4 regions of the Micromonospora sp. II genome follow, and region 2 is predicted to be linked to each of the others. Evidence: riboswitches for the same ligand, from Rfam matches in the RefSeq annotation. Region 2 holds a riboswitch; each other region holds the start of a gene.
The links. A riboswitch is a leader RNA that binds a small molecule or an ion and turns the genes downstream of it on or off. The one in region 2 is predicted to bind cyclic di-AMP.
Positions count from the first base shown of each region.

Region 1: it holds a riboswitch for cyclic di-AMP, as region 2 does, so the genes downstream of both, A8711_RS29215 (C39 family peptidase) here and A8711_RS07780 (hypothetical protein) in region 2, are expected to answer to the same signal.
Region 3: it holds a riboswitch for cyclic di-AMP, as region 2 does, so the genes downstream of both, A8711_RS20960 (NlpC/P60 family protein) here and A8711_RS07780 (hypothetical protein) in region 2, are expected to answer to the same signal.
Region 4: it holds a riboswitch for cyclic di-AMP, as region 2 does, so the genes downstream of both, A8711_RS18385 (hypothetical protein) here and A8711_RS07780 (hypothetical protein) in region 2, are expected to answer to the same signal.

Region 1 covers NZ_LYXF01000078.1:171,215-176,760, reverse strand. Annotated here, with positions in the region: gene A8711_RS29230 (acyltransferase) at 1-158, shown strand, start outside; gene A8711_RS29225 (hypothetical protein) at 239-571, shown strand; gene A8711_RS29220 (hypothetical protein) at 711-1,475, shown strand; cyclic di-AMP (ydaO/yuaA leader) riboswitch at 1,776-1,916, shown strand; gene A8711_RS29215 (C39 family peptidase) at 2,123-2,956, shown strand; gene A8711_RS29210 (alpha/beta fold hydrolase) at 3,202-3,948, shown strand; gene A8711_RS29205 (CDP-glycerol glycerophosphotransferase family protein) at 3,957-5,546, opposite strand, start outside.
Region 2 covers NZ_LYXF01000012.1:28,773-34,318, reverse strand. Annotated here, with positions in the region: gene A8711_RS07805 (hypothetical protein) at 13-969, opposite strand; gene A8711_RS07800 (heavy-metal-associated domain-containing protein) at 1,005-1,211, opposite strand; gene A8711_RS07795 (metal-sensitive transcriptional regulator) at 1,292-1,591, shown strand; gene A8711_RS07790 (SHOCT domain-containing protein) at 1,717-1,926, shown strand; gene A8711_RS07785 (YibE/F family protein) at 2,091-3,374, shown strand; cyclic di-AMP (ydaO/yuaA leader) riboswitch at 3,529-3,660, shown strand; gene A8711_RS07780 (hypothetical protein) at 3,664-4,689, shown strand; gene A8711_RS07775 (carbonic anhydrase) at 4,751-5,410, opposite strand.
Region 3 covers NZ_LYXF01000037.1:908-6,453, forward strand. Annotated here, with positions in the region: gene A8711_RS20955 (N-acetylmuramoyl-L-alanine amidase) at 1-1,969, opposite strand, end outside; cyclic di-AMP (ydaO/yuaA leader) riboswitch at 2,208-2,345, shown strand; gene A8711_RS20960 (NlpC/P60 family protein) at 2,359-3,390, shown strand; gene dcd (dCTP deaminase) at 3,455-4,033, opposite strand; gene A8711_RS20970 (pyridoxamine 5'-phosphate oxidase family protein) at 4,112-4,657, shown strand; gene A8711_RS20975 (zinc metalloprotease) at 4,730-5,546, opposite strand, start outside.
Region 4 covers NZ_LYXF01000035.1:103,874-109,419, forward strand. Annotated here, with positions in the region: gene A8711_RS18370 (hypothetical protein) at 116-520, opposite strand; gene A8711_RS18375 (STAS domain-containing protein) at 942-1,301, shown strand; gene A8711_RS18380 (SRPBCC family protein) at 1,343-1,879, shown strand; gene A8711_RS18385 (hypothetical protein) at 1,876-2,952, opposite strand; cyclic di-AMP (ydaO/yuaA leader) riboswitch at 2,957-3,088, opposite strand; gene A8711_RS18390 (cation diffusion facilitator family transporter) at 3,232-4,146, opposite strand; gene A8711_RS18395 (AAA family ATPase) at 4,241-5,546, opposite strand, start outside.

The sequences.
Region 1 (5,546 bases), on a different contig from region 2:
TGCTCGGCCCGACCCGCCGGGCCCGCGCGGCGTCGCGCGCACCGGCCGTGCCGGCTCCACGCGGGCCCGCCGAGGGCGCGGCCGCCGACGGCGGCGCGCGGTCCGTCTCCGGTCCGGCCGAGGACATCGAGTACGCCGGGCGGCGTCGCCCGGACTGACACGCGCACACGCCGGCCGGTCGGTCCGCGACACGCCGTGCGGCGGTGCGTCACTGGGGGTTCGGCGGTAATTTGTACCCGTGCTTCCGATCGCGCTCACCTGCCCCGTGTGGTGGGTGGCGCGCTGGACCGCCCGGATGCTCGCCAGTCTCGCCGTGGTCGTCGCCTGTTCGTTCGGCGCGGCCACGCTGCCGGCCGTCGCCGCCCCGGCCGCGCCAGCCGGCCCGGCGTACGTGAGCACGCCGGCCGCCCCGCGACCGGAATCCGACCGCGCCGCCGAGCGGCAGGCCCGTCCCGACGGCGCACCCGCGCCCGCCGCACGGGCCACCGACACGCTCCCGAACGACCCGCAGCCGGTCCCGGCCGGCCGGATCACCGCGCCGGTCGGCCTGCGGGCCCCGCCCGCCCGCTGATCCGCCCACGGGCCGCGCCCGTCACCGCACCCACCGAACGTCATCCCGCACCCGCCCTTCGACGGCCCGGCGCCCCCGCGCCGCGCCCCGACCGGCCGTGCGGATTCTCCCGCCAGGTTCTTCCCGTGAGGTGCCGACCATGTCGCAGACCGCTCTCTACCACTTCCTCACCGCGGTCCCCGAGGCCGCCGCCATCTGGTCCTTCCTGATGCTGCTCGCGTTCGGCCTGCTCGCCGCGCTGGTGGCCCGGCCCGAGCGCGACGGCGTCGCCGAGGCTGCCGCCGATCCGGTGGACCAGGACGCCGCGCGCCGCGACGACCTCGTCCGGTACGCCGAGGAGGTGGCGGTGGCCGCCGCCGGGGCCGCCCAGACGGCCCGTCGCCGCCGGGAACGGTGGCTGGCCGCGCAGGACGAGGCGGAACGCGCCTGGACCGCGTACGACGAGGCGGACAGCGCCGCCCGCCGCCTGGCCGGGGCCGCCGCGCTGGCCGCCCCGCGCACCCCGCGCACCCCGGCGGAGTACGCGGCCCGGGAGCGCTGGCTGCACCACGCCGCCATGACGGCGCACTGGCGCGGCGACCTGTCCGCCCGGCAACTCGCCGACGTGCTGGCGCGCCGCAACGGGTGGGACCCGCGCCGGCACCCGGCCGAGCAGGAGATCGTGCTGGCCCGGGCCGTACGGGACCGGCGCCGGACCGGCTGGGAGAGCGCCGCCGAGCGGGAGCGGCAGGCGTGGCGGGACGCCGAACTGGCCGCCGAGGCCGCCCGTACGCTCGCCGCCGAGGCGTACGCGGCCACCCTGGCGGTGCGGCCCGCCCCGGTGTCCCGCGGCGTGGCGACGATCCCCCTGCCGGTCGGCGCGTCCGTCCGCAACGCCCGCTGGCGTCCGGCCCGGGTCGGCTGAGGCGACCGAATTGTTACCCGGAATGTGGTGAGCCGGCTCACCCCCGGCACCGAAACGGGCGTGGAGCGCAGAACAGGCCAATGAGCCGCGCCATTGCCGGTCAGGCGCTCGCCGTCTGTCCCCTTTTCGCCTCCCGGGCGCCGTCACCACCGCTTGTCCCATTGAGTGAAGTGAGTAACCGGCTGTTCCGAAATCCGTTACCGGGGATCATGTTTACGCAGGTGGGAGCGCTTGGCAGGGGCAGTACCCGCCGGTAGTGTCGGCGCGTCCGGTGCGGTAACCGATCGCAGAAGGCGACGCCGCGCCGACCCGCCTAATCGTGTCATCACGAACCGGGGAACCATGAGCACCATCGGGGTGAATCCGCGGCCACTGCCGCGGTAGGGCGTACTTCCCGCCCGAATCCGTCAGCTAACCCGGTCGGCGGCCACGGAAGGAGTCCCATCCTCGTGCCCACCCCTCGATCGTCCCCCCGCCTCCACGGCTCCGCGGTACCCGCGCTCGCCTGACGCGACCGGCAAACCGCCCCTGGGCGCCCGGCATCGCGGGCGTACCCGTTCCCCCGGCCCATCCGGCCTGCCAGCACGTGTGAACCCCTCCACGTGCCGGGCCGGCGTGTGCCGATCACGCCCCCCGTGGAGGATTTCGTGAAGCACCACCTGAAGCGTCAGCTGCGGCGGATCGCCACCGAACGCCCGTACCAGATCATCGCCGGATCGGCCGCGGCGCTCGTGCTGGCCGCCGGCGCCGGCACCGCCCTCGCCGCCGGTGAGGACGCCCCGGTCCAGCAGGAGAACACCGCCTCGGTCGCCGAACTCGGCGCACGGCTCGGCGAGCCCGCCAGCCGCAGCGAGGCGCGTATCGGCGTCCCGCCGGCGTCGCCGAGCGCCGAGCCCAGCAGGTCGCCCAGCGCCTCCCCGTCGGCGAAGAAGGCCGCGGCGGACCCGGACGTCACCAAGGCCGCGCCGAAGCCGCCGTCGAGCAAGACGCTGGACTACGACTACCAGGCGCAGATCAACTACTACTACTGCGGCCCGGCCGCCGTGCGCAACGCGCTCAGCGCCACCGGCATCGAGCGCAGCCAGGACGCCCTCGCCGGCCCGCTCGGCACCACCGAGATGGGCACCAACTCGGCCGAGGACACCACGCGCGTGCTCAACCAGCAGGTCAAGGGCAACCCGTACCGGACCCGGATGATTCCCGGCTCGGCCAGCCCGGCCCAGATGGACCGGCTCCAGGCCGACGTGGTCGAGGCGATCAGCAACGGCCGAGGGGTCGTCGCGAACGTCGCCGGCACCGCCACCGACACCAACGGCGGCTGGCACTCGTTCCCCGGCGGCCACTACGTCGCGGTGATCGGCTACAAGGACGACGGCCGGACCGTCCGGATCGCCGACTCGGCCGACCCGTCGCTGCCGTCGTACTGGCTCACCACGATCGACCTGGCGCACTGGATCGCCAGCCGCGGCTACTCCGCCTGACCGCCCCGCACCCTGCGAAGGCCGGCACCCCGTCCCGGGGCGCCGGCCTTCCCCGTCCCCGCCCGCCCCTCGCCCGCCGCCCTCTCGGCGCGCCGATCTTGGACTTGTGGCGCCTGGTATGCCCGGCTCACCCCGCTATGGGAGGCACCACAACTCCAAGATCGGCGGCGAGGGCGAGGGCGGGCGGTTTGGGCGGGGCGGGTTCGGTCTCGCGTGTCCGGGGCGGGCGGTGGCAGACTGCGCCAATGGGCGATGCGACGGGGAACCGGCACCTGATTCTCCTGCACGGCATGGGCGCCACCGGCGAAGTGTGGCTGCCCTGGGCGCCGCTGCTGGAGCGCCGCTGGCCCGGGCGCTGGCTCGCCCCCGACCTGGCCGGCCACGGCTGGTCGCCGCCGCTCGACGGCTACTCGTTCGACGCCCTGGCCCAGCGCGTCGCAGACGGGCTCGGTCCGCTCCGGCTGGGCCCGCACGACCGGCTGGTGCTGCTCGGACACTCGCTCGGCGGGGTGGTGGCGCTGGCGCTCGCGGCCCGGCAGCGGGCTCTTCCGGTGGACGCGGTGGTGGGGCTCGGCATCAAGGCGGTCTGGTCCCCGGCCGAGCTGGCGAAGGCGAGCGAGCTGGCCGCCCGGCCGGTCACCTGGTTCGCCACCCGGGACGAGGCGGCCCGCCGCTACCTGCGCGTCTCGGGGCTGGCCGGGCTGTTCGCCCCGGACCACCCGGTGGTGGAGGCGGGGCTGCGGCGGGTCGACGGCCGCTGGCGGCTGGCGATGGACCCGGCCGCGTTCGCGGTCGGCGAGCCTCGGCTGCCCGCCCAGCTGGCCGCGACCGGCGTGCCGGTGCTGCTGGCCCGCGGCGAGCAGGACCCGATGGTGAGCGACGCGCAGCTCAAGGAGCTGGGCGTGCCGGTGGCCACCCTGCCCGGCCTGGGCCACAACGCGCACGTCGAGGACCCGGCCGCCGTGCTCGCCCTGCTCGACGCGTACCTGTAGAGCGGGGCCTACACGACGGCGCGCTGCGCCGGGACCGCCCAGTCGGCCTCCAGCTCGCGGCGGGCGGCGGCGAGGAACGCCTCGGCGTAGGCGTCGGCGGGGAAGTCGCCCAGGTAGCGGGTGCGCGCCGCCCAGCGCTGCGCGGCCTTCGGGTCGGCGTCGAGCAGGTCGGTGATCACCTGGTCCACGTTGGACATGTCGCGCCGCAGCACGTAGCCGGACGCCGCGAGCGGGAACCGCTCGACGAAGTGCTCGCCGTCGGCGCCGGTGTCGGTGACCGCGTACGGCTTGCCGGAGTAGAGCCAGTCGGAGATGACGCCGGAGACGTCGGAGACCAGCGCGTCGGCGCGGTTGACGCACTCGGTGAGCGTCAGCTCGCGGGCCGCGGCGGCGCCGAACAGGTGCGGGCGGCCGGTCTTGGCCCGGTCGGCGGCGAGCAGCTCGGTGAGCCGGGCGAGCTGGCGGGCCGAGGCCGGGTTCTTGTCGGTGTACGGGTGGGCGCGCAGGATCACCGCCGCCCCGCGGTCGATCAGCCGGCGGATCAGCGTCTCGGCCACCGGCAGCGAGCAGTAGTTGGCGTCGGCGTGGTGCCCGGTCCACGTCGGGGTGTAGAGGACCGTCGGGTGCGCCGACGCGGCGACCGGCTCCCGGCGTACCTCGATGGCCTCGACCTGGGGCCGGCCGACCACGACGAACTTGTCGGCGGGGATCTCCACGCCGGCGCGGGCGTACCTGTCGATCGCGGCCTGCCCGGCCACGAAGATCTTGTCGAAGATGGCCGAGACCGGGTTGGCGCTCGGGGCCTTGTCGCTGTCGCCGTGGTGCAGCTGCACGTGGGTGAGCTGGTTGAACCGGATCAGGTGGGCGTTCTTCGCGCCGTGGTTGACGTAGAACGCGACGCGCAGGCTGGGCACCAGCGCCTCGTCGAGCGCCTTCAGGGTGGGGCAGAGGACCACCGGGGCACGGGTGGCGGCGGCGACGGCCGGCAGGAGCTCCGGCTCGCGCAGCACCACCATGAACGGGCGGCCGATCCGTTCCAGGTACGGCAGCCACATGGTGACCTGGTACTCGGAGCCGGGCGGCGCGGAGAAGTGCAGCACGAACTCGGGCTGGTGGCGGCGCAGCGCGCGGCCGACCGGGCCCCCGCCGGCGGGCGGCCGGAACCGGCGCCGGGCGAGGTCGAGCGCGACCGCCCCGCAGCCGGCGCCGACGAGCAGCGCGGCGGCGAGCGCCGTGAAGGCGGGCAGGGCCAGCGCGGCGGCGAGCGCCACCACGGCGAGCAGCACCAGCAGCGCGTCACCGAGCCGGGCGGCGACCAGCGGCGTCCACGTGCGTACCGGAAGGTTCGCCGCCCGGATCTCCAGCGCGCCGGCCTGCCGCAGCGGGCCGACCAGCAGCACCAGGCCGAGCAGGACGAGCGCGGTGGCGGCGAGGGCCGGGTCGAAGCCGTCGTCGAGGCGCCGGGCGTAGCCGACGAGGATGCCGGCGGCGACGAGCACCGTTTCGGCGAGACCGTCGGCGGACGGCCGGACCCGGCGTTCCCAGGCGGTGGCGGCGAGCGCCGCGACGGCCAGGGCCAGGCCCCAGCCGGTGGCGCC
Region 2 (5,546 bases):
CACCTCCGGCGCTCAACTGTGCCCGTGCCCCGGCGTGCCGTGTCCGGCGTCCGGGGTCGGTGCGGTGGTGGATACCGGCGCGGTCGGGTCGCCGGCCAGGACGGTGAATTCGGCGGTGTGCACCGCGTCGCCGTGCCGGAAGTCCAGGTAGAGACGGTACGCCCCGGCCGAGGGCACCTCGGCGGCGAACGTGATCGCCGGACCGGCCGGCGTGCGCCCGTCGCCGGGTGTGCCCTCCGGGTGCACGTGCAGGTACGCCAGGTCGCCCTGCCGCAGCGCCACCAGGTGCCCGTACGCGCCGAGGTAGGGCTGAAGGTCGGTGACCGGTCGCCCGTCGCGGCTGACGGAGAGCGTGAGCCGGCTGGTCCGGCCCGGCTCCGGCGTGCCGGTCAGGGTGACTGTGTAGCCGTCGACGGTGGTGCTGGTCACCGGCGCCGGCAGCGGCCGGGCGGCCAGCTCGCCGGGGACCGTGACGTCCAGGCCGAGGGTCAGCGGCTCGCCGCCTTCGGGCGTGAAGTCGGCGAACGCCCGCCACACCCCGGGGCCGTCGAGCGGGGAGGCGACCCGCCAGGTGCCGTCGCCGGCCATCTCCGGGTGGACGTGCCGGAAGCCGGACAGGTCCCGGCGCGCGACGATCAGGTGCATGCGCTTGTCGTGGGCCACCTCGAAGCGGGTGACCGGCGTGCCGTCCGGGCCGGTGATCCGGAAGGCGAACTGCCCGGCCGGCGCGGTGGCGGGCTGGAGCGTGTAGCCGCCTTCGGAGACGAGCAGCCCGCCGGGCAGGTGCGCGTCGGCGCCGTTCTCGTCACCGTGACCGGTGTCGCCGGTCCCGTGGTCGCTGCCGCTGTCGTCGTGGCGGGTCTCGGCGGCCGGGGCGACGGGATCGGCCAGGTTGCCGATCCCGTACGCCGCGCCGAAGACCGCCACGAGGCCGAGCGCGAAGCCGCTGAGCTTCGTCGCCGTGTTCATGGTTTCTCCTCGGTTCTGCGGGTCCCGTGGACCCGTCACGCACCGACGAGGTCGTAGCCGGCCTCGTCGACCGCCGCGCGGACGGCGTCCGTGTCCAGCGGGTTCTGACTGGTGACGGTGACCCGGCCGGTGGCCAGGTCGACCTGGACGCCGGTGACGCCCGGAAGCGCGCTCAGCTCGGTGCTCACCGAGTTGACGCAGTGGCCGCAGGTCATGCCGCTCACCTGGTAGGTGCTCTCCATGTCGCCCTCCGATCTCATACCCCCTGGGGGTACAGCCGGAACGTTAGCATACCCCCGAGGGGTACGCTATCCTCGTTCTCATGACCGCTCCGTCCAGCCCGACCCGGGGCTACACCGCCAGCAAGGACCAGCTCCTCGCCCGGCTCCGCCGGATCGAGGGTCAGGTCCGTGGCATCGAGAAGATGGTCGAGGACGACCGTTACTGCATCGACGTGCTGACCCAGATCTCGGCCATCCAGGCGGCGCTGGACAAGGTCGGCCTCGGCCTGCTCGACGGGCACGCGCGGCACTGCATGCACGAGGGCGCCGCCGAGGGCCGGGCCGACGAGATGGCGACCGAGATGATGGCCGCCGTCGGCCGCCTGATGAAGCGCGGCTGAACGGGACCTCCGCCCCTCCGAGCAGGGCACATCGACCCGCGCCGACGCGCCCGTGCGGCCGTACCGTCGAAGTGGCGGGCAGGCCGGCCCCGGCGGACCCGCGGTGACGGACGGAGGGCGGCCCGATGATGTGGCAGAGCCCGATGATGGGCTGGATGTGGATCTGGTCCCTGGCGGTGCTGGCGGTGCTGGCAGGGCTCCTCTGGCTGGCCGTGCGGTGGACCGGCCCGCAGCGGTCCGGGCCGACGGCGGCCCGGCGCATCCTCGACGAGCGGTACGCCCGCGGCGAGATCGACGAGGACGAGTACCGGCGACGCCGGGCCGGACTGGCCTGACCCGCGCGGGGCGCGCGTCACCGGTCACGGTGTCCGGGAGCACCCAGCCGGGCTGCCTACCATGTCGGGGCGACGACCCGGACGTGGTCGACACGTCCGCGCCGGCCCGGTGACCAGACCGGTCCGGCGGACCAGGCGTCGCCGCGACCGTTGGGAGAGACGCCTTGGGTGCCGACCACACCCGCCCCGCACCGCCCACGCCACCGGGCGTACGACGGCTGCTCGTCGCCGTGGTGGTGCCGCTGTTCGCGCTCACCGTGATCGCCGCGCTGGTGCTCTGGCCCCGGCAGGACCGGGAGCCGGTCGGCGGCGCGGACGTCCCCCGCTACCACGGCACCGTGACCCGGGTGGTCACCGAACCCTGCCCGCCGACGCCGGAGGCCCCGGAGGGCGCGGGCGGCCCCTGCGGCACCGCGACCGTCGCCGCCGAGCAGGGCCCGGACGCGGGACGGCAGGTCGAGACGCCGCTCCCGGCCGGACCGGGCGCGCCACGGGTCGAGGTCGGCGACAAGATCGTCCTGGTCGAGCTGATCGACCCGGCCGATCCTTCGGTGAAGTCCTACAACATCGCCGAGCACCAGCGCGGCACACCGCTGATCTGGCTGCTGGTGCTCTTCGCCGCCGCGATCGTGGCGTTCGGCCGCTGGCGCGGGCTCGCCGCGCTCGGCGGCCTGGCGGCCAGCTTCGCCATCCTGCTCGGCTTCGTGCTGCCCGGCATCGGTGGCGGCCAGCCGCCGCTGCTGGTGGCGATCGTGGGCGCCGCGTTGATCATGTTCGTGGTGCTCTACCTGACGCACGGGATCACCGCGCAGACGTCGGTGGCGGTGCTCGGCACGCTCGGCAGCCTGGTGGTCACCGGCGTGCTCGGCCTGCTCGCCACGTCCGCCACCCACCTGACCGGCTTCGGCAGCGAGGACGCCACCACGCTGTCCATGTTCCAGGGCGACGTGGACCTGCACGGACTGCTGCTGGCGGGCATCATCATCGGCTCGCTGGGCGTGCTGGACGACGTCACCGTCACCCAGGCGGCCACCGTCACCGAACTCGCGCACGCCAACCCGGGGCTGTCCCGGCGGCAGCTCTACCGGGCGGCGACCCGCGTCGGCCGGGCCCACATCGCGTCCACCGTCAACACCATCGTGCTGGCGTACGCGGGCGCGTCGCTGCCACTGCTGCTCCTGCTGGTCGCCGACTCCCGCCCGGTGAGCCAGATCCTCACCAGCGAGTTCCTCGCCCAGGAGATCGTCCGCAGCGCGGTGGCCACGCTCGGCCTGATCGCCGCCGTACCGCTGACGACCGCACTGGCCGCGATCGTGACCACCGCCGGACGGCGCGCGCCCGGTCCGGAGCCGGCGTCGCCCGTACCCCCGCCGCCCCGTCCGCCGACCGGACGCGACGACGCGCTGGAGGCGCTCGGCGGCGGAAAGAGTACGGAGGCGACATGGTGACACTCCGCACGGTGACCATCGATTTCAAACGCGACGCTGGTCACGGTGCGCCACGGCGAAATCTCGCTATTGGTCGGCTTCCGGACGTAGATCCGCAGGAGTGCTGTCGGGTAACCTCGCTGCCGGTCACCGCCGAAGGCGCGCACCGGCGCCAGCGGTGCCGCCGCCCAATCGCCTGCGGGCGAGCCGGGGAACCAGGTACATGGGGTGAATCCGCGCGAGCGGTAGGGGCCACTTCCGTCCCGAACCCGTCAGCTAACCCGGTCGGCGGCCGACGGAAGGGAACACTGTGACGCCACCCCTGCGCCGCTGGCTGACACCCCTGGTGGCCGTGCTGGCCTCGCTGGCAGTGCTGGCCGGGCCGAACTCGGCGACGGCGGCCCCCGCCGCGGCGGCCCCGAAGCCGTCCGGGCACGAGGAGGACGGCGAACCACCGCTCATCACCGAGGCGATCGACAGCGCCAACCGGAACTTCCTCCAGGCGAAGGCGAAGCTGGCCAAGTCGCAGGACCGCCAGCGGCGGCTGGCCGCCGAGGTACAGGCGGCACAGGCCGAACTCGAGGCGCTCAGCCCGCAGGTCAACCAGCTCGCCGCCCAGTCCTACCGGACCGGCCGGATGGGCGCGATGGCGATGCTGCTGGAGAGCAACTCGCCCGACTCGTTCGTCCGCCGCGTCAACGCCCTGGACGAGCTGAACCTCCTCAACGCGCAGCGCCTGGCCGCCATCAACGCGGTCAAGAACCGCGCCGAGACGGCCAAGATCGCGCTCGACGCCGAGGTGCGCGAGCAGGAGAAGCAGAAGAACGCGATGGAGCGCGAGAAGGTGCAGGCCGAACGCGCCCTCAAGCTCGTCGGCGGCCTCGGCTTCACCGGCGGCCTGGTCGACGCCACCTCACCGGTCGCCAAGATCGGCCCCGGCCGCACCGCCGACGGCGGCTGGAAGGCCGAGTCGTGCAGCGAGAACGACCCGACCACCTCGGGCTGCATCACGCCGCGGACGCTGCACGCCTACAAGGAGGTCCGGCGCGCCGGCTACACGCGCTTCGTGGGCTGTTACCGGCCGGGCGGGCCGTGGGAGCACCCCAAGGGCAAGGCGTGCGACTGGTCGCTGCAGAACAGCGGCTTCTCACCCTGGCACAACAACGACACCCGCAAGTACGGCAACGACGTGGCCGCCTTCCTCATCCGCAACGCCGACCGGCTGGGCATCTACTACGTGATCTGGAACCGGCAGATCTGGTTCCCGGCCACCGGCTGGAGGTCGTACAGCGGGCCGTCGAACCACACCGACCACGTCCACATGTCGATGCTCTGACCTGGACGCAGCAAGAAGGGGCCGCCCCCGTGGGCGGCCCCTTCGTCGTCCGGCGCTCCGGTCAGCCGGCCAGCGCCGCGTCCGCGTCCGCCGGCGACGAGGGAGCGGGCAGTGACGCCGGGACCTGCGCCACTGTCCGCACCTCGCCGCCGGAGAGCCGGTACGACATCCCCGCCACCGTGCACCGGCCCGCCGCGACCCGCTCGGCCAGCACGGAGGACCGGGCCAGCAGCGTCTCCACGGTCTGCGCGATGTGGACGTCGATGATGCCGTCGAGGTCGTCGATGCCCTGCCGGGCGGCGCGCAGCAGGCTGGGCGAGACCGCGTCCACCACCGCTCCCAGGTGCCCGGCCGGAGCGGCGCCGGTCCGGACCCCCTCCCGGGCGGCCTGGACCGCGCCGCAGGAGTCGTGCCCGAGCACCACCACGAGCGGCGTGCCCAGCACGGTGACCGCGTACTCGACGCTGCCGAGCACCTCGGGCCCGGCGGTGTGCCCGGCGGTACGCACCACGAAGAGGTCACCGAGACCTCGATCGAAGATGATCTCCGCGGCGAGCCGCGAGTCGGAGCAGCCGACGATCACCGCGAAGGGGTGCTGGCCGTCGGCCACCGCCGCCCGGTGCCCGGCGTCCTGATTCGGATGCTGCGGCACACCGGTGACGAACCGGTGGTTGCCGGCACGCAGCTCGGCGAGCGCCTGCTCCGGGCTTCTCGGCGTCATCTGCCTCACCTCGTCTACCTGCGGAACGACCAGGCCGGACGGCCTCGCGACTTCACGGTCACACGGCGTCAGGGGCACGTCAAGATTCGTGATACGCATTTCATACTTTCCCGTGCCTGCCCGCGTCCGATTCGGG
Region 3 (5,546 bases), on a different contig from region 2:
GGTGGCCGAACTGGACCTGCACGTACTGGTTCTTCCCGCGTACCACGGTCCGGTCACCCGGCGCGGAACCGTCGAACGAGACCGCCCGGTAGTACTCGCCGGGCAGCACCCCGCCGACCGCGTACCGCTGGCCGGCGGCGAACGTGTACTGCAGCGGAGAGATGGCCTGGTACGGGATGGTGTCCGGGTAGGCGGACTGCTCCGGGTAGGCGCGGCCGTACACCGGGATGGTGGCCTTGCCGGGCCGCGGGGTCACCACGAAGCCGGTGGCCCACTTGGCGGTGGGCGCGGAGGCCGGGTTGTGGAACCACGCCTTCTGGCCGAGGTACCAGATCGCGGTCCAGTCGCCCTGCCGGCCGGCGAGCGCGTACGTCTGGCCGGCCGAGGCGCGGGCGCCGTGGTCGGAGATGTACATGGTGTCCGGCGTGCCGTCCGGGCGCAGCCCGAGGTCGTTGACGAGCGGGGCGTCCGGGCTCGGCGCGGTCCGCAGGATCACCGCGGAGGAGCCGCGCGAGGGGCACGGCTGCGCCGGCGGGGTGGGCGTCGGGACGCCCGGCGGCTGCTGGTTGCAGCCGGTGAACGCGGGCCGGTTGGTGGCGAAGTCCGGGTCGATGGTGACCAGGCCGGTCTTCGCCGTGCCGGTGCCGCGGAACGGCGCCTTCATCAGGTCGAAGTAGTGCGACCAGTCCCAGTAGGGCCCCGGGTCCCAGTGCATGCCGCCCACGTTGGCGGCGGTGATGCCGGGCACGTTGTCGTGGCCGATGATGTGCTGCCGGTCCATCGGGATGCCGAACTTCAGCGCCAGGTGGCGGACCAGCTTGGCGGAGGTGCGGTACATCGCCTCGGTGTACCAGGTGCCCTGGCCGGCGAAGCCCTCGTGCTCCAGGCCGATGGACTTGGCGTTGACGTACCAGTTGCCGGCGTGCCAGCCCACGTCCTTGGTCTTGATGTGCTGGGCGATGTAGCCGTCCACCGAGCGCAGCGTGTAGTGCCAGCCCAGGTAGTCGGCCCGCTTCACCAGGTCGACGCTCGGGCCGAAGTAGCCCTCGGTGTCGTGGATGACGATGTACTCGATCTTCTGCTGCTTCGGCCGGTCAGCCAGGTCGTGGTTGCCGTAGTCGCCCGGGTCGTCGCTGAGCTGCTCGTAGGGCGCGGGAATCCACTCGCAGGCCAGCCGGACCGGGCACTCCAGTCCGTCCGGCCGCTGCGCGGTGCGCAGGCCGAGGCGGGCCAGCCGGGAGCGGTCCGGCTTCGCGGCGGTGGCGGCGAGCGTGACCCGCTGGCCGTCGTCGGTGGTCCGGGTGGCGCCCTGGCCGAGCTGGTCGTACACCTCGTCGGCGAAGGCCGCCGCCGCGTCGGCGGTGTCCGCGCCGGAGTAGCGGGCCACCGCGGCGTACCAGGCCGCCGGGTCGGTGCCGGCGCCGACCGGCCCGCCCAGAGCCTTCTGGTACGACGACAGCAGCGCCGCGCCGCCGCGGATGTTCGCGGCCGGGTCGGTGCGCAGCGTCCCCGCGTCCAGCCCGGTGAGCGCGGCGGCCGCGTCGAGCGTCTGGAGCGAGGCGCTCGGCAGCGGCGTCTCCCGCGTCGGCGCGGCGGCGGTGGCCGGGTCGAGCTTCAGCGGCCGGGAGTCGTCGCCGCGCGGGTCCTCGTCCTCGTCGACGTGGGCGCTGCCCGGCGTGGCGAGGATGTGCGCGGCGTCGGTCAGGTGCATCGGGCCGTAGCCGCCGCTGGTGCTGGGCTGACCCGGGTGGGTGTCCCAGCGGGACTCCAGATAGGAGACACCGAGCAGCACGTTCTGGGGCACGCCGTACTCGGCCGCGGCGGCGGCGTATTGTTGTTGCCGGTCGCTCGCGGGCGCGGACGTGTCCGGCGCGGCGGTAACCGGGCCGGTGGTCGCCAGCGCGGTGGCCGTGGCCACGGCGGCGGCGAGCAGTATCCGTCTGCCCGACGGCGGGGCGGAGAGGTGCATCGAACCTCCTGGACAGGGATGGGGGTCACTGCGTTTCCACCCTCACTCCGCACACCCGCGACGGTCAATACCTTTCCAGTAAGTAATCAGTCGTGAAAGAAAACTTCACCTCCGTGCGCGGTGTGGCGCTGGATCGCGTACGGAGTGTCACGGCGCTGGAAGTTGCGGATCGATAACGGTGGTCCCTACTCTGGTGAATCGTCGGCCGCACGTCTCACCGTCCAACCCGGTCGGTGACGGTCCGACACCGCCGAGTCGCCTCCGGGCGAGCCGGGGAACCAGGTACCTGGGGTGAATCCGCAGCGCTGCTGCGGTAGGGCGGCTCCCTTCCCGCCCGAATCCGTCAGCTAACCCGGTAGGCGGTACGGAAGAAGGAGTACGGACGCCCGGTGGCACTCCATGCCCCGCGGCCGTCGTCGAACCGGTCGGTCGACCGGTCCAGCGCCGCGCCGCGTTCCCGCTGGTCCCGCTTCACCACCGCCCTCGCCGCACTGGTCGGCACCGCCGTCGTACTGACCGGCGGCGCCACTGCGGCACACGCCGAACCCTCGGTCGCCGAGATCGAGGCCCAGATCGACCGCGACTGGAACAAGCTCGAACCGGTCATCGAGCAGGTCAACGACGTACGCGAGCAGCTCGCCGCGCGGCGCAAGCAGGCCGACGCGCTCGGCCGGCAGATCGCACCCCTGCAAGCCCGGGTGGACGCCGCGCTCGGCCAGGTCGGCGGCCTCGCCGCCGACGCCTACAAGGCCGACAGCCTCTCCACGGTCAACGCGCTGCTCGGCAGCCGCTCACCCGGTGACCTGGTCGACGGCCTGGAGCTGCTCGACCGCTTCGCGCACCGCCAGCACGAGCAGGTGCGCTCGGTCGCCGCGCTGCGCGACGAGCTGGCGGCGAAGAAGAAGCCGCTGGACGAGATGATCGCCGGCCTGGCGCGCACCGAGGCCCAGCTCGCGGCGAAGAAGAAGCAGATCGACGCCGAGATCGCCAAGCTGGAGAAGCTGCGGCTCAAGGTGTACGGCAAGGGCGGCGGCGGCCCGCTGCGCCCGGCGCCCTGCCCGGCCGGCTATCCCGGCGGCCCGGCCGGAGCGGCGGTGAAGTTCGCCTGCGCCCAGATCGGCAAGATCTACGTCTGGGGCGCCGCCGGCCCGGACCACTTCGACTGCTCGGGCCTCACCATGGCGGCCTGGGCCAAGGGCGGCGTCTCACTGCCGCACAGCGCACGCCAGCAGCACGGCGTGACGAAGCGCATCAGCCGGGCCGAGCTGCGCGCCGGCGACCTCGTCTTCTACTACAGCGACCTGCACCACGTGGCGATGTACGTGGGCGACGGCTGGGTGGTGCACGCCTCCCAGTCCGGCAAGCCCATCACGATGAAGCGGGTCGACGACGGCGACATCAACAGCTACGGCCGCGTGTAAGGAAGGGCCCCCTCTTAACGCCTCCGGTAGAGGAGGGGGCCCTTCTTAACAACTGCGGGCGGCGTCAGCGCGTCGGCCAGGTGCGCCAGCTCTGCCAGGACCGGCTCGGCGTCGGGCCGCGCTGCCCCTGGTAACGCGAGCCGTAGACGGCCGAGCCGTACGGGTGCTCGGCCGGCGAGGAGAGCCGGAAGATGCAGAGCTGGCCGATCTTCATGCCGGGCCAGAGCGTGATCGGCAGGTTCGCCACGTTCGACAGCTCCAGCGTGACGTGGCCGGAGAAGCCGGGGTCGATGAAGCCGGCTGTCGAGTGGGTCAGCAGCCCCAGCCGCCCCAGGCTCGACTTGCCCTCGAGCCGGCCCGCGAGCTGGTCGCCCAGCGAGATCACCTCAAGCGTGGAGGCGAGCACGAACTCGCCCGGGTGCAGCACGAACGGCTGGCCCTCGGGCACCTCCACCATCGAGGTGAGGTCGTCCTGCTGGACCGACGGGTCGATGTGTGTGTAGAGGTGGTTGTTGAAGACCCGGAAGAGCCGGTCCAGGCGTACGTCGATGCTCGACGGCTGCACCAGCGTGGGCTCGAAGGGCTCCAGCGCGAGCGTGCCGGCCTTGATCTCGGAGATCAGGTCGCGGTCGGAGAGCAGCATCGGAACACCATAGCGACCGGTATGGGTGACCTGCGTGTCGCACTACTTCTTCGTACACGTGTTCGATAGGATGTCCGCATGGCTTCCTGGTCCGAATTCGCCGCCGACGAGCCCCGCCTCGCCGGCGAGATCCGCCTCCTGATGCAGCAGTACGGGCCGGGCTTCGGCTACCTCGCCACGGTCCGCGCCGACGGCGGCCCCCGCGTCCACCCGGTCTCCCCGGTGTTCACCGACGACGGCCTATGGTGCTTCGTCATCGACTCGCCGAAGCGCCGCGACCTCGAACGCGACGGCCGCTACGCGCTGCACTCGTTCCCGCCCGAGGAGAGCGACGACGAGGCGTACGTCGCGGGGCGCGCGCGGCCGGTGACCGACCCGGCCACCGTGACGCGGCTGGCCCGGATCGCCCGCGCGTCGCCACATGGTGACTGGCGGCTGTTCGAGTTCACAGTCGAGGCGGCGATGCTGACCCGGCGCGACCCTGTCGCCCAGCCCGGCGCCGCTCCGCCGCAGGTGCGGGTGTGGCTCGACCCGCTCGGGGCCGAACCGGCCCGGCGTGAGCCGGTGGGCGCGGAGGGCCGGCGCGGCCGGCACGGCTTCGACACCCGCCGCCCGGCCGCCTGACCCCGACCCCGAAACGAGCGGTGCCGGCCCCGTCCGAGGACAGGGCCGGCACCGGTACGCGGTACGAGGCGGTCAGGCTGCGCGGTAGGCGTTCCACGCGGTGAGCATGCGGCTCGCCTGGCCGGCGGTGAACTGGTACATGCAGGAGTCGTACGTGTAGTCCATGAAGTTGGTGATCGGGTCCTTGCCGGCGGTCGAGCAGGTGTCGCGGCCGGTCGGGCACTGGTACGCCGGGGACGCCTCGGCCGGGGTGTCGGAGACGCTGTCGCCCGAGCCGGAGCAGCCGCCCTGGAAGGTGTGGTAGAGGTTCAGCCAGTGGCCGACCTCGTGGGTGCCGGTGTCACCCTGGTTGTAGTTGGTGGCGGTGCCGCCGGGCAGCGACTCGTTGAGCACGACCACGCCGTCCATCTTGTCCAGCGTCCGCTTCGGGAACGTCGCCCAGCCCAGCAGGCTGTCGCTCAGCTCGCCGAGGTAGATGTTCAGCGTGTTCTTGCCGCCCTCACGCAGCGAGGTCTTCATCGAGCGCTCGGCGGAGGAGCCCTGCACGATCGGGTACCACGACGGGTTGGTCACCCGGTTGATCTTCGTGAGCTGGAAGCCGAAGGCGGTGGCGGCGCCGCCGGTCGAGCCCGCGTACGACTGGTTCAGCACGGTGATCTGCTGGTTGATCATCGAGTCGGTGATGTTGCCGCCGGCCCGGGTGCTGTTCTCCTGGATGACGTGCACGACGACCGGGATCGTCACGGTGGCCAGCGGGGTGACCGCGCCGGTCCGGAAGTTGGCCCGCTCGCGCTGCGCGGCGGCGAGGTCGGCCTCCCGGTCCTGGACCTGCTTGGCGGTCAGGTGGTTGGGGTCGAGCTTGGCGTTGCCGCCCTTCGCGACGCGAGCG
Region 4 (5,546 bases), on a different contig from region 2:
TGCGCGTGTCCGGGGTGACCGGCCCTCACCCGGTCCGGGTGGGGGAGCGCACCACGCGGCACGGTGGCCGCCCCCGGGAGTGCCGGGAGCGGCCACCGTGCCGGTCGGGTGGGGTTCAGCCGTCCAGGCCGGCCGGGGAGTTCGGGCGGTCCACGTCCACGAACTCGATCTCGTCCGCGGCGCGGTCGCGGCTGCCCGCGGCGCGCGCGGCGGTGCCGGCGGCCCAGCCGATCGCCGCGCCCGCGAGCGCCGCCGCGATCAGCAGCGTCCAGGGCAGGGCGGGCCGGCGTCCGGCCAGCGCGTCGAAGGCGAGCGTGGCACGCCGGCGCGCCTCCTCGGCGGCGGAGCCGACCAGGTCGGTGGCGTCGTCGGCGAAGCCGGAGGAGTTGCGGCGGGCGCTGCGGGTGGCGTCGCGCACGCTGTCACCGGCGGAGCCGGCCGCGGAGAGCAGGTGCTGCCACGCCTGGTCGGCGACCCGCTCGGCCTTGCCCCGGCGGTCCAGCAGGTTGGATCCGAACATCGTTCTACCTCCTCGGGTGCCGAAGGCCGGCGGCCACTTCGGACTCCGGTGTCCATCCGGCGCGTTCACTGTCTCGGGGCAGTGCCCCACCGGCGCACGCGGCAAACCCTCGCGGTGGTGCCCGGCTCGTGAGCAGCGAACGGGACGAACCACCCGAACGCGCCGGGACCGGTGCCGACGGGACGTGCGCGCGCCCGCTACCCTGGTCGGCGGATCGACGGGTCCGACCGGCCGTACGGCTGGCCGCGGCCCGCGTCGAAGGGGAAACTGGAACCCGGAGGTCCGGATTGGGAGCGCCCAGGTGTGCCCAGTTCGCGAATTGCTCATCCCGGGGGGTGGCGACCGGGCCGTTGGAGGAATACTCTCGGTCGCGGCCCGCGTACTGATGAGGCGCCCGTCAAGGGCGAGTGGAGGTGCTCGCGTGAGCCTGTCGATCGTGAAGTCGGTGCGGCCGGGTGGTGTCGTCCAGATCGCGCCCCGTGGGGAGATCGACGTCGACACCGCGTACGAGGTGCGGGAAGCGATCGCCGAGGTGCTCGCGAAGGGCCGTCCCTCGCGCATCGAGCTGAACATGCGGCTCGTCACGTTCATCGACTCGGTCGGCATCAGCGCCATGGTGGCCGGCTTCCAGACCTGCGAGGTCAGCGGCGTCAAGCTCGTGGTCACCGAGCCGAGCCGGTTCGTGCACCGGCAGCTCTGGGTGACCGGCCTGCTCGGCCTCTTCGGCGCTCCCGAGCCGTGGTTCGCCGACGACACCCCCGAGGTGCTGCCCGGCGCCTGAGCGCCGTTCGCACCCCCTGCGGCCAGGGGACCTTCTACCCGTTGCCAGCCCGGCGTCGGTACGGGACGATCGTCGCGACGTACGACGGCGAGGGGGCCCGCTTGCAGAGCAGCGACAGCTTCAGCTACACCGTGCAGGCCCGGTGCAGCCGGGCCGACGCGGTGGCACTGCTGGGTGACCTGAGTCGCCAGGGCGAGCTGCATCCGCTGATCGTCCGGGTCCGGCAGCTGCCGGCCCGGCCGGGCGCGCTGGCCAGCTACGCGATCACCGACCGGCTGCAACTGGGCCCGCTGCACTTCCCGGTCACGTACCAGGCGGACGTGCTGGTCGCGAGCGAGGACGAGGTGGTCACTGTGGCCCGGCAGCAGCCGGCGACGACGGTGCGCAACCACACCCGGCTACGCGACGAGCCCGACGGCACCGTGCGCATCGACGTGGAGATCACGCTCACCGCGCCGGCGCCGCTGTTCGGGTACGCGTTCCGCCAGGCCCGGGCGGCTCACCTGAGCCTGGCGGCCCGTCTCGGCGCGACGCTGGAGGGCCGGCCCGATCCGGCCGGCCCCCCGGGAGCGCGCTAGTACACCGACAGGTGCACGTGGTTGGTGTGGTCGCTGGACGGGTCTCCGTTGCCGCCGCTGTACGACTTCCACCCGCTGCTGGGCAGCCAGATCTGCTTGAACCAGATCACGTAGAGCACGGCGAGCGGGTCGGCGTTGCGCACGAAGTACGCGGCCAGGTTGTTGCCGTACGTCCGGTCACCGCCGCTGGCCACGCCGCCGAAGCCGTTCTTCTGGGCGGCGAAGTCGCAGGCCCGCCCCTTCGGGTGCTCGCCCGAGCCGCTGGGCCGGTGGCACGAGACGTACCTGGTGAAACCGGCCGCCTTGGCCTGCTGCAGCGCGTGCAGCGTCCGCGGGGTGATGCAGCCGTTGGCCGGGGTCGGGTCGTTGACGCTGCACGACTCCGACGGCCACGAGCCGTCCGAGTTGCGTGGTGCGGGCTTCGCGTTCTTGTTTGAGGTGCCCTGGACGCTGCCGCCGCCGCTGCTGTTGTTGCGGGCGGAACGTTCGTTCGCCACTTCGAGCGCGCGCTCGGCCTGCTCCTTGCGCTTGCCCATCACCTCGACCTGCTTGCGTTGCTCGCGGATCTCGGTGTCGAGCGCGGCCCGGGTGCGGGTGGCCTCGTCCCGGGTGGTGATCAGCTCGCGCACCGTGCGGTCCTCGTGCGCGGCGACCTGTTCCAGCGTGGCGGCCCGGTCCATGAAGCCCGCCGGGCTGCTGCTGTCGAGCAGCGCCGCGGCGGTGCCGAGGCGGCCCGCGCGGTACGCCACCCCGGCGATCTCACCGACCTTGGCGTCACGTACGGCCAGCTCGGCGCCGACCTTCGCGAGCTGGTCGTTGAGCTGCTTCTGGCGGTTCACCGACCGGTTCAGCGCGGCCTTCGCCTCCAGCCAGCCCTTGCTGGCCGCGTCGAGTTGGGCGCGCAGCTCGGGCGTGCCGCCCTCGTCGTCGCCGGGCGCGGCGGCGAGCAGGGCGGTCCGGGGCGCCGCCGAGGCGGGGGAGGCCGGAACGGTCGCGACGCCGACAGTCAGCGTCGCGACGAGCAGGGCCGCCAACCGGGCGGCCGTCCGTCGTACAGGTGCCACTGGGGGCATTCACATGTCCTTCCGTCAACCGCCGACCGGGTTAGCTGACGGGTTCGGGACGGAAGATCCCTACCGCTGACGCGGATGCACCCCACGTACGTGGTTCCCCGGCTCGCCCCTTCGGGCGATTAGGCGACGGCCACCCCACCTGCGCCGGTGACGCCGGTGGCTGCGGCCGCGACCGAGCCTACCGGCGCGGCCCGGGCGCGGCTCCGTTGCGCAGTGCCGCATGGTGGGGCAAAACCGACATAAGTGTACAGCAGTCACGGTGATTTAAGTCTGCCCTAATCACCACTCGGTCTTTCCGCACACTCCGGCTGACGCTCCGGGTTCGACCTGCAACGTGGCGTGATCGATGGAGAAGTCCTCGTGCAGCGCCGTCCGCGCGGCGGCCAGCACCCCGGCCGGGTCCACACCCGGGTCGGTGGTCAGGTGCGCCGAGGCCACCTCCATGCCCGAGGTGAGCGTCCAGACGTGCAGGTCGTGCACCTCGGCCACGCCGGGGACCGCGGCCAGTCGGTCGTGCACGGCGGTCACCTGGAGGTGCTCCGGCGCCGCCTGCACCAGGATGCGCACCGCGGCCCGGCCGAGCCGCCAGGTGCGCGGCAGGATGAACAGGCCGATCCCGACGGCGACCAGTGGGTCCGCCCACCACCAGTCGGTCACCGCGATGACCAGCGCGGCGGCGATCACGCCGAGCGAGCCGAGCAGGTCGCCGAGCACCTCCAGGTACGCGCCGCGCAGGTTGATGCTCTCCTTCGCCCCGGCGCGCAGCAGCGCGAAGGCGACGATGTTGGCGAGCAGGCCGAGCACCGCCACCACGAGCATCGGGCCGGCCAGCACCTCCGGCGGCTCGCCGAAGCGGCGTACCGCCTCGATCAGGACGTAGACCGCGACGGCGCCGAGCAGCACGGCGTTGGCGAGGGCGGCGAGCACCTCCAGCCGGTAGAGGCCGAACGTGCGCTGCGGGTCGGTGCCGGCGCGCCGGGTGGCGGTGATCGCCGCGAGGGCCATGCCGATGCCGAGCACATCGGTGAACATGTGCCCGGCGTCGGAGAGCAGGGCGAGCGAGCCGGTGGTGAAGGCGGCCACCGCCTCGACCACCATCAGGACGGCGAGCAGCGCGAACGCGGCCCAGAGCCGGCCTGCGTGGCGGTGTGCCGCGTTGGCCACCGCGCTGCTGTGGTCATGACCTGCGCCCACGCCAACACCCTCCCTGCCGCGTACCGGCCGGGCCCAATGTATGCTCACATCGCTATGTATGCAAGTGAACTGTGGGTGGCGCGGGCGTGGCCCCTCACCCCACCGGGTCGAGCGTGGTGAGGCGCTGGGTCGCCCGGGACAGCGCCACGTAGAGCGTGCGCACGCCCGAGCCCGGATCGGCCCGGATCTCGCTCGGCGCCACCAGCACCACGCCGTCGTACTCCATGCCCTTGGCCTGGAGGCTGGTCACCACCTGGAGCCGGCCCGCGCCGAGCGCGCCCAGCCAGCCGGCCACCTCGTCCCGGCGCGGCACCGGCGTGATCACGCCGACGGTGCCCTCCACCTGGCCGAGCAGCGCCTCGGCCGCCTCGACGGTGGCCGCCGGCAGCTCGGCGGCGGGCACCGTGCGCTCGACCGGCGGAACGCCGGTGGACCGGACCGCGTCGGGCAGCGGCAGATCCGGGTAGAGCCGGCGGATCTCCGCCGCCGCCACCGCGAAGATCTCCGCCGAGTTGCGGTAGTTGGTGGTCAGCTCGTAGCGGTGCCGCTTGCGCCGGCCCAGCGCCTGGTCCCGGGCCCGGTCCAGCTCCTGCGGGTCGCCGGTCCAGGCCGTCTGCGCCGGGTCACCGACCACCGTCCAGGACGCCAGCCGCCCGCGCCGGCCGATCATCCGCCACTGCATCGGCGAGACGTCCTGCGACTCGTCCACCACCACGTGCGCGTAGTCGCGGTAGTCGGCCGGACGCTCCCGCGCCGCCGCGCGGGCGGCGCGCTGCCGATCGGCGTACGTGCTCAGCTCGCGCACGCCACCGGCGAGCTGGTACGGGTCGCGCTTGGGCCGGGCCCGCTGCACCGGCTTGCCCAGCAGCGCGTCCAGCTCGTCCAGCAGCGCGATGTCCGCCACCGTCAGCCCGTCGGTCGCGAGCGTGCGGTACGCCTGCCCGAGCAACCGGATCTCGGCCGAGGAGAGGATCCCCCCGGCGTAGCGGCGCAGCCGGTCCGGGCGGGCCAGCCAGTCCAGCACGTGCCGGGGGTGCAGCCGGGGCCACCACGCCTTGAGGAACTCGCGGAACTCCGGCCGCTCGATGATCTCGTCCTCGAACGCGGGCTGCTCCGGCAGCCGGCCCACCCGCAGCGTGCGGGCCTGCGCGTAGAGCGCGGCGAGCACCGCGTCGAACGCCGCCCGGCGTACCTCGTTGCGGCGCGCGCCCCGGGCCAGCGTCCGGTCCCGGATCGCGTCCAGCGCGGGGCGCTCCAGGCGCAGCAGCTCACCCCGGTACAGCAGGCGCAGCTCGGCGGGGGAGTCCGGCACCGCGTCGCGGACCGCGCGTTCCAGCACCCGGCGCATCCGCAGCGAGCCCTTCACCGCCGCCACGTCCGGCGGGTCGGTCCGCGACGCG